Regions from separate parts of the Pseudomonas sp. ICMP 8385 genome, predicted to be linked through region 2. Evidence: predicted binding sites of a transcription regulator. Region 2 holds the regulator's gene; the other holds the start of a gene.
The links. The regulator FliA, encoded in region 2, starts transcription of late flagellar genes. The targets are predictions, from matches to a motif close to CTAAAGTTTNNNNNNNNNNNGCCGNTAA.
Positions count from the first base shown of each region.

Region 1: a site for FliA is predicted at 2,328-2,355, ahead of AO268_RS34010 (methyl-accepting chemotaxis protein). Genes of this name have one in related genera too.

Region 1 is NZ_LKBY01000099.1:70,397-75,382, forward strand. It holds gene AO268_RS14865 (NorM family multidrug efflux MATE transporter) at 1-1,203, opposite strand, end outside; gene AO268_RS14870 (LysR substrate-binding domain-containing protein) at 1,356-2,276, shown strand; gene AO268_RS34010 (methyl-accepting chemotaxis protein) at 2,466-4,448, shown strand; gene AO268_RS14880 (ABC transporter six-transmembrane domain-containing protein) at 4,449-4,986, opposite strand, start outside.
Region 2 is NZ_LKBY01000117.1:48,490-53,475, forward strand. It holds gene AO268_RS22735 (protein phosphatase CheZ) at 1-644, opposite strand, end outside; gene AO268_RS22740 (chemotaxis response regulator CheY) at 663-1,037, opposite strand; gene fliA (RNA polymerase sigma factor FliA) at 1,206-1,946, opposite strand; gene fleN (flagellar synthesis regulator FleN) at 1,943-2,776, opposite strand; gene flhF (flagellar biosynthesis protein FlhF) at 2,877-4,193, opposite strand; gene flhA (flagellar biosynthesis protein FlhA) at 4,205-4,986, opposite strand, start outside.

The DNA.
Region 1 (4,986 bases), on a different contig from region 2:
GCAACCCAGGCCGACGAGGAACGTGGTCTTGGCATCCTTGAGCCCGCGGATGCAGCCCATGGCGATGGTCTGCACGCCGTCGAACAGCTCGAACCACGCCGCCACGGCCAACAGGCTGACCGCCAGGCTGATCACCTGGGCAAAGGCCGGGTCGTCATGGTCGAGGAACAGGCCGATCAGCGGGTCGGAGAACAGCCAGAACACCATGGCAAACCCCAGCATCACCGTCGCGCCGAAGGCAATGCCCACGCGCCCGGCCAGCCGTGCATCGAGCAGTTGCCCGCCGCCGTAGTGCAAGCCGATGCGCATGGTGACGGCATAGGACATGCCCGCCGGCACCATGAACGCCACCGAGACGATTTGCAGGGCGATCTGGTGGGCCGCCAACTGCGTGCTGCCCATGGTGCCCATGCACAGCGCCGCGAAGGCAAACAAGCCGACTTCCACCGCATAGGTGCCGCCAATCGGCAGGCCCAGGCGCCACAGCTCGCGCAAGTAATGCAGGTTGGGCCGCAACAGGCCCTTGCCCAATGGGTAGGCGGCGTAGGCGCGGTTGTATTTGATGTACCACAACAGCGCCAGGGCCATGCAGTTGGCGACAATCGCCGTGACCAGGCCGATGCCCATCAGGCCCAGCTTGGGCAGGCCGAACATGCCCTCGATCAACGCATGGTTGAGCAGGTAGTTGACCACCGTGCCGCACAGGCTGATCACCATCACCGGGGTGGCCTTGCCGATGGCGCTGGTGAAGCCGCGCAGGGCCATGAATGTCAGGTAGCCGGGCAGGGCGAACGGCAGGATCATCAGGAACTGGCCGGCCGACTGCACGTTGGTTTCGGTCTGGCCGAACATCAGCAGCACCGGCTTGAGGTTCCACAGCAGCAGGCCCGCCACCAGGGCCATCAGCCAGGCCAGCCAGAGCCCGGCCTGGGTCAGGCGGGTGGCGCCTTCGATATCGCCGGCGCCCTGGCGAATGGCGACCAGGGTGCCCACGGCGGCAATCACGCCGATGCAAAAGATCGACACAAACGAATAGCTTGCCGCGCCCAGCCCGCCGCCGGCCAGGGCTTCGGGGCTCAGGCGAGCCATCATCAGGGTGTCGGTCAGCACCATCAACATGTGCGCCAACTGTGAGGCAATCAACGGCCCTGACAGCCGCAGAATGGCCCAGAGTTCGGTACGCGCCGGATGCTGCATGATCATCACGCTCAATAATTACACGAAGGGTAGAGGGGTTGATTCTCGGCGCTCTCAGCGCTTTGCACAAAGGGATAAATGCGATCATTTGCATGATTAAAACTCATGCCAGGATGATTCTGGTAGGGTTCCGGGACCGTGCCGTCGGAGTTTTCCTCATGTCTCGTCGCCTTCCTCCGCTGTATGCCTTGCGGGCATTTGAAGCCGCCTCGCGGCACAACTCGTTCACCCGCGCGGCTGAAGAGCTGTCCATTACCCAAAGTGCGGTCAGCCGGCATATCCGCACCCTGGAAGAGCATTTCGCCTGCCGCCTGTTCCAGCGCAGTGGGCGTACCTTGCAGCTCACCGAGTCGGCGCGGTTGCTGTTGCCTGGGGTGCGCGAGGGTTTTGCCGCCCTGGAGCGTGCCTGCCATACCCTGAATGCCGAAGATGACATCTTGCGCATGAAGGCCCCGTCGACCCTGACCATGCGCTGGTTGCTGGCGCGCCTGAGCCGGTTCCGGCACTTGCAGCCGGGCAACGAGGTGCAGTTGACCAGTGCCTGGATGAGCATCGATGAAGTGGATTTCAACCAGGAACCGTTCGATTGCGCGGTCCTGCTCAGTGACGGGCACTTTCCTGCGGACTGGGAGGCCAGTTACCTGTTCCCTGAACTGCTGATCCCGGTGGGCGCGCCGAACCTGCTCAATGATGGCCCCTGGGATGTGGAACGCCTGGCCAGTGCTGAACTGCTGCACCCCACGCCGGATCGCCGCGACTGGCGCCGCTGGTTGCAACGCACTGGGCTGGCCTCCCGCGTCGCCATCAAGGGCGGGCAGGTGTTCGATACGCTGGAGCTGGGCATGATTGCCGCCGCGCGGGGCTATGGTGTGTCCATGGGCGACCTGCTGATGGTGGCCGAGGATGTGGCCCAGGGGCGCTTGAGCCTGCCGTGGCCGACGGCGGTGGCCAGTGGCGACAGCTATTACCTGGTCTGGCCCAAGACTCGCCCCGGCGGCGAGCGCCTGCGCAGGCTGTCGGACTTTTTGCAAAGTGAGGTCCGGGCCATGGCCTTGCCGGCGGTTGAACAGCTCGACTGAATCGATGCAGCCTGCGCAAACAATGCACTTGAGTAATACCTCTGTGATTTGCTCAAGTATTGATTCTGGCCGCCGAAGTAGGTGTGTCGCAGTGGCCATTCGTTGTGGCTCAGCGTGCCCTCCAATCCAAGAAATCCGCCGATTAGTGCTATGGGATCAGGACGATCCGGGCCTCGGCCAGGAGCTGTCATGTCTCAACCCCGCGCCCGCATCGCTTCGCAGCTGGGCATTGCCCTGGCGGTCATCTTGGCTGTCGTGATCAGCGGCAGTACCGTGTTTGCCCTGCGCTCCCTGGATTCAGCCAACCTGCAGACCCGTGAAGAACACCTGGCCAGCGAAGCGCGCTTGCTCGCCGACCAACTCAATACCTTCCACAGCACCTTGCGCGAGAGCACCCAGCGTTTGAGTGGGCTGTTTGAACAGCGCTTCGCCGCCGGGTTGCGCGTGCGTCCCGAGCAACGGGTGAGTGTGGCCGGGGTGCAGACGCCAAGCCTGTACCTGGGCGATCAAGTGCTGAACAACCACTTCGAGGAGGTCGATGAGTTCAAGCAGATGTCCGGTGGCGTGGCCACGGTGTTTGTGCGCAGCGGCGAAGACTTTATTCGCATCAGCACCTCCCTGACCAAGCAAGACGGCAACCGCGCCATCGGCACCGTGCTGGATCGCCAAGGCCCGGCCTACCAGCGCCTGCTTGCCGGGCAGAGCTACATTGGCCGTGCGGTTCTGTTCGAGCGCTCCTACATGACCCAATACAGCCCGGTGCGCGATGCCAGCGGCCAGGTGATTGCGGTGTTGTTTATCGGTTTTGACTACACCGATGCGCAGAACGCCCAGTTCGCCAACCTCAAGCGTTTTCGCATTGGCCAGACCGGCTCGCTGGCGCTGCTGGACGAGCAAAAACACTGGCTGGTGCCGCCCGCCGGCGTACAGGCCCTGGAGCAGGCGGTCCCGCTGATCCTGGCGCTGGCGCAGACGCCCGGCCAGGGACGTTTCTGGAGCGACCAGGGCGAAGACTTCTACAGCGTTGCCGTGCCGTTTGACGGTGGCCCGTGGTCGGTAGTGGCGAGCATGCCCAAGGCCGAGATCCGTGCGGTGACCTGGGCGGTGGGCATCCGCCTGGTGATCGGCAGTGTGCTGGCGATGTTGTTGGCGGTGGGCGCGGCGGTCTGGTTGCTGCGCAACAAACTCCAGCCCCTGGGCGATCTGGTGCGCCAGGCGCAGGCCCTGGGTGCCGGTGATTTGAGTGCGCGGTTGAACGTGTCCAGCCATGACGAAATCGGTCAATTGGCGCGCAGTTTCAACCAGATGGGCGAAGCCCTGTCGACCATGGTGTCGCACATCCGCAAGGCGGCCGAGGAGGTCAACAGCCGCGCCCAGGCACTGTCGGGCCTGTCGGGAGGCGCTTATGAGGGCATGGAGCAGCAATCCGGCGAGATCACCAGCATGGCCGGCGCGGTGGAGGAGTTCAGCGCCACCTCGTTGAACATTGCCGACAACATGGGCAATACCGAACGCCTGGCCCAGGAAAATGCCCAGCAGACCCGCATCGGCCGCCACTCGATGCAGGAGGCGTCGTCGTCCCTGGAGCATATCGCCACGGCACTCAACAGCACGGCCACGGTGATCAATACCCTGGGCCAGCGCTCCCAGGAAATCGGCGGCATCGTCGGCGTGATCACCGCGATTGCCGAGCAGACCAACCTGCTGGCGCTCAATGCCGCCATCGAGGCGGCACGGGCCGGGGAACAGGGGCGTGGGTTTGCCGTAGTCGCCGATGAAGTGCGCAACCTGGCCTCGCGCACCCGCCAGGCCACCGACGAGATTTCCGGGATGATCCAGAGCATCCAGCTGGAAACCGGCAATGCCATCAGCACCATGGAGCAGGGCAATGAACTGATGCAGGAAGGCTTGTCGCGCAACGCCGACGTGGCTGCGGCCCTGGCGCGCATTGACGAACAAAGCCGTTCGGCGGGGCAGCAGTTTGCCGCGATTACCACCGCGACCCAGGAGCAGAGCAGCACAGCGACCTTGCTCAGCAGTAACCTGCAGAGCATTGCCCTGGCCAATAGCGAGCAGCGTGAAGTGGTGTCGAACCTGGCGATTACCGCCAGGGAACTGGAGACGTTGGCGGCGGGGTTACGGCAGGAGGTGGATCGGTTTCGGCAAGGCTGATCAAGTCCCGAGCCCAGGGTCCACCCGTTTGCCGATGTCCTTGAGCCGCGCCAGTTGATCGACCATCCCTGGCGCTTCGTCGAGGCTGCCGACGAAGGTCCACAGGTACGTCATCACCGCGTAGACATGGCCTGCCTTGACCGCTGGCGACAAGGCCAGTTGGCTGATCGCAACGATGAACAGCAGCGCTGCCAGCGCGCCGAGAAACAGATAGGCGGCAGCTTCGCGGTCCGACAGCCAGATGCGCAGGTGTGACAGCAGTTGGTAATGGCGTCGCAACGTCTGGGCGCCAACCTTTTCCACCAGGCCAATCTCTTTCTCCAGGCGGTTATTCAACCTTTCGTGCAATTGCTCGTTACGACGGGCAAAGCGCGGCAGCAGGGTGATGCACAGCAGCAGTGCGGCGAAGCAGGCCAGGCCAACCCAAGGTTCAATCACCAGTAGCATCACTGCCGCGCCAACGATGGAGACCAGGGCCGTTGCGATCACCGGCACATGCTTCTCGAAAAAATCGACAAAGTCCCGCGCCAGCACCACC
Region 2 (4,986 bases):
TGTTCGATACCGGCAAAACGGTCGACCTGACCGGCCATCAGCACCAGTTTGAGCAGGTTGCTTTCCACTTCGGTGACCAGCAGGGTCACGCGCTTGATCACCTGGCCAGTGAGGTCCTGGTAATCCTGGGCCAGCAGAATGTCATTGAGGTTGCTGGAAACCGTGCGGTTTTCCTGCTCGCTGCGGGCCAAAAAGCCTTCAACCCGACGCGCCAGCTCGCGAAACTCTTCAGCACCCACTTCGCGCCGCATGAAACGGCCCCAGTCAGCGCTCAAGGCCTTGGCCTCGTTGGCCATGCCGTTCACCAGGGGCGTGGCGTTTTCCACCAGGTCCATGGTGCGATTGGCTGCCGCCTCAGTCAGCCTGACCACATAGGACAGGCGTTCGGTGGCATCGGTGATCTGCGAGATTTCCTCGGCCTGGGGCATGTGCGGGTCGATCTGGAAGTTGACAATCGCACTGTGCAACTCACGGGTGAGCTTGCCCACTTCCTGGTACAGGCCGCGATCGCGGGTCTGGTTGAGCTCATGGATCAACTGCACCGCGTCGCCGAACTGGCCTTTTTCAAGGCACTCGACCAACTGGTGAGCGTGTTTTTTCAGAGTCGACTCAAAGTCTCCCTGTGATGTTTCTTTATGCTCCATAGCTCCCCCGTGACGACATCAGCCGTGGATGCGTTCAAAGATCTTTTCGATCTTCTCTTTCAAGGCCAATGCAGTGAATGGCTTGACCACGTAACCGTTGACCCCAGCCTGGGCGGCTTCAATGATCTGTTCACGCTTGGCTTCGGCGGTCACCATCAACACCGGAAGGTTGCGCAGTTTTTCATCGGCGCGCACATGGCGCAGCAAATCGATACCGGTCATGCCAGGCATGTTCCAGTCGGTTACCAGAAAGTCGATGCTCCCGCTGTTGAGGATCGGAATCGCCGTAATGCCGTCATCCGCCTCGACCGTGTTAGTGAACCCAAGGTCACGCAACAGGTTTTTTATGATCCGCCGCATCGTTGAGAAGTCATCAACGATGAGGATTTTCATGTTCTTGTCCAATTCGACCTCCAAGCAGTCTTAAACGCGTCCAGCACCTGGGCGCGCCATATCATTCAACAGGCATTACACAAAAAGGACTGCTGGGGCACACCACGAGCCGTTTCCGCCCGGCTTGCGCCCTGACGGTTATCACCCACATTGTCCCCACACTGCCTGTCAGCGCGCTCGCCACTCTCCCAAACGCCCCCGCAAGCGGGCCGCGCATTGGCTATGAAGCTGGCTGACCCGCGATTCGCTGACCCCCAGGACCTCACCGATTTCCTTGAGGTTCAGCTCCTCATCGTAGTACAGCGCCAACACCAGCCGCTCACGCTCCGGCAAATTGGCAATCGCGTCCGCCAGGGCGCCCTGGAAGCGTTCATCTTCCAGGTCGCGGGAAGGCTCCTGGTAAGCGCTCGCGCCGTCCTCATGCAGCCCTTCATGCTCGCCGTCCTGTAGCAGGTCGTCGAAACTGAACAGGCGGCTGCCCAAGGTATCGTTCAAAATCCCGTAATAATCATCGAGACTCAATTGGAGTTCGGCCGCAACTTCGTGATCTTTAGCGTCGCGACCGGTTTTTGCTTCAATTGAGCGAATTGCGTCACTCACCATCCGGGTATTGCGGTGGACCGAACGCGGCGCCCAATCACCTTTACGCACTTCATCGAGCATCGCGCCACGGATACGGATACCCGCATACGTCTCGAAACTCGCACCCTTGCTCGCGTCGTACTTGGTCGACACTTCAAGCAGGCCGATCATGCCGGCCTGGATCAGGTCTTCGACCTGGACACTGGCGGGCAGGCGTGCCAGCAGGTGGTAGGCAATGCGCTTGACCAGGGGCGCATAGCGCTCGATCAATTCGCCCTGGCTGTCACGCGCCGATTTCTTGTAAAGGTTATAGCCGCTGGCTGTCATAGCACCGGTCCTGCACTCGTCTGATGCACCAATCGCTCGACGAAAAACTCCAGATGCCCCCGGGGATTGGCGGGCAGTGGCCAGGTATCGACCTTCTGAGCAATTGCCTTGAACGCCAACGCGCATTTCGAACGAGGGAACGCTTCATAGACTGCACGCTGCTTTTGCACAGCCTTGCGCACACACTCGTCATAGGGAACTGCACCGACGTATTGTAAGGCCACATCGAGGAAGCGATCTGTGACCTTGGTCAACTTGGCGAACAGGTTGCGCCCTTCCTGTGGGCTCTGGGCCATGTTGGCCAGCACGCGGAAGCGGTTCATGCCGTAGTCGCGGTTGAGCAGTTTGATTAGAGCATAGGCGTCGGTGATCGAGGTGGGTTCGTCGCAGACCACCAGCAACACTTCTTGCGCCGCGCGCACGAAGCTGACCACCGACTCGCCGATCCCGGCGGCGGTGTCGATCACCAGCACGTCGAGGTTGTCGCCGATATCGCTGAAGGCCTGGATCAGGCCGGCATGCTGCGCCGGGCTCAGGTGCACCATGCTCTGGGTGCCGGAGGCGGCCGGGACGATACGAATCCCCCCCGGCCCCTGCAACAGCACATCGCGCAGCTCACAGCGGCCCTCAATGACATCGGCCAGGGTATGTTTGGGCGTCAGTCCCAGCAGAACGTCAACGTTCGCCAGGCCCAGGTCGGCATCCAGCAGCATGACGCGGCGGCCAAGCTCTGCCAGAGCCAGGGACAAATTCACTGACACGTTAGTTTTCCCGACGCCACCTTTGCCGCCGGTCACCGCGATCACCTGTACGGGATGCATGCTGCCCATGTTCTTTCTTTACCTTGTCTTGCTTAGCCGCAGGCTACATAGGGTGGCCGCGGTAGCAGACCCTCGATGTAGGTACATTGCACTGTGTTGCATGTTGCCTTCAGCCGACCCGCTTGGCTGGGTTGTGATAGAGGTCGGCGAACATATCCGCCATCGCCTCTTCACTGGGTTCATCCTGCATTTGCACACTGACCGCACGGCTGACCAACTGATGACGGCGCGGCAGATGCAAGTCATCCGGGATCCGCGGCCCGTCGGTCAGGTAGGCGACCGGTAGTTCATGGCTGATAGCCAGGCTCAACACTTCGCCCAGGCTTGCCGTTTCATCCAGCTTAGTCAGGATGCAGCCGGCCAGCCCACAACGTTTGTAGCTATGGTACGCAGCCGTCAGCACCTGTTTTTGGCTGGTGGTTGCAAGTACCAGGTAATTCTTCGACCTGATCCCGCGCCCGGCCAGGCTTTCCAGTTGCATACGCAGTGCCGGGTCGCTGGCTTGCAGGCCGGCGGTATCGATCAGCACCACGCGCTTGCGCAGCAGCGGGTCGAGGGCATTGGCCAGGGACTGGCCCGGGTCGACATGGGTCACCGGCACATTGAGGATCCGGCCCAGGGTCTTGAGCTGCTCCTGGGCACCGATGCGGTAGCTGTCCATGCTCACCAGGGCAATGTTGTGGGCGCCGTACTTGAGCACATAACGGGCAGCCAGCTTGGCCAGGGTGGTGGTCTTGCCCATGCCGGCAGGGCCGACCATGGCAATCACGCCACCTTCTTCAAGGGGCTCGATTTCCGGGGTCTGGATCATCCGTGCCAGGTGGGCCAGCAGCATGCGCCAGGCCTGGCGGGGTTCTTCGATGCCGGTGGTCAGTTCCAGCAGGTCGCGCGACAACGGGCCGGACAGGCCGATGCGTTGCAGGCGACGCCAGAGGTTGGCCTGTTGCGGCTTGCTGCCCTGCAACTGGTTCCAGGCCAGCGAGCCCAACTGCACTTCCAGCAGTTCACGCAGGCCATTGAGTTCAAAACGCATCGAGTCGAACACGCGCTGGTCGACCGCAGCAGCCGGTGCTGACGCAGCAGGCCGCGGCGGCTCGACGAAGGTCGGTTCTACCAGTGGCTCGGCCGCAGTCAGCGGCAGGCCGGCAAACAATTGGCGGTTGGTGCTCGCATCGCTGTCGCCGCGCATGCTCAGCTCGGCCTGGGCCGAGACAATACGCGAGGCGGTCTTGCGCAACTCGTCTTCGAGTTCCATGTTCGGCACGCGCGGCGCCAAGGCCTGGGGTTTGTAATCCAGGGCAGCCGTCAGCTCGACACCGCCGGCAATGCGACGGTTACCGATAATCGCTGCGTCGGCGCCCAGCTCATCACGAACCAGCTTCATGGCCTGACGCATATCGGCGGCGAAAAAACGCTTTACTTGCATAACCCACTACCTCAGCCGTTGGGCCCTACTGTCGCGACGATAGTCACTTGCTTATTGTCAGGAATTTCCTGGTAAGCCAAAACGTGCAAATTCGGTACTGCCAGGCGTCCAAAGCGCGACAACATCGCGCGGACCGGGCCTGCCACCAGCAGAATCACCGGTTGGCCCTGCATTTCCTGGCGCTGTGCGGCGTCGATCAACGAACGCTGCAACTTTTCAGCCATGCTTGGCTCCAGCAGGACGCCTTCCTCCTGGCCCTGCCCGGCCTTCTGGATACTATTGAGCAATATTTGTTCCAACCTGGGTTCCAAGGTGATCACAGGCAGCTCGGAGTCAAGCCCTACAATGCTTTGGACGATGGCACGCGACAAACCGACGCGCACCGCCGCCACCAGCGCGGCAGTATCTTGACTCTTGGCGGCATTGTTGGCGATAGCCTCGGCAATGCTGCGAATGTCCCGTACCGGCACCTGTTCGGCCAGCAGCGCCTGCAGCACCTTGAGCAGCTGCGACAGCGACAACACCCCCGGCACCAGCTCTTCAGCCAGTTTAGGCGAGGCTTTGGCCAGCAATTGCATAAGTTGCTGGACTTCTTCGTGGCCAATCAGCTCGTGGGAATGCTTGTACAGAATCTGGTTGAGGTGCGTGGCAACCACGGTGCTGGCGTCAACCACGGTGTAGCCCAGGGACTGCGCCTGGCTGCGCTGGCTGACTTCGATCCACACCGCGTCCAGGCCAAAAGCCGGATCTTTGGCGGTTATGCCGCTGAGGGTGCCGAATACCTGGCCGGGGT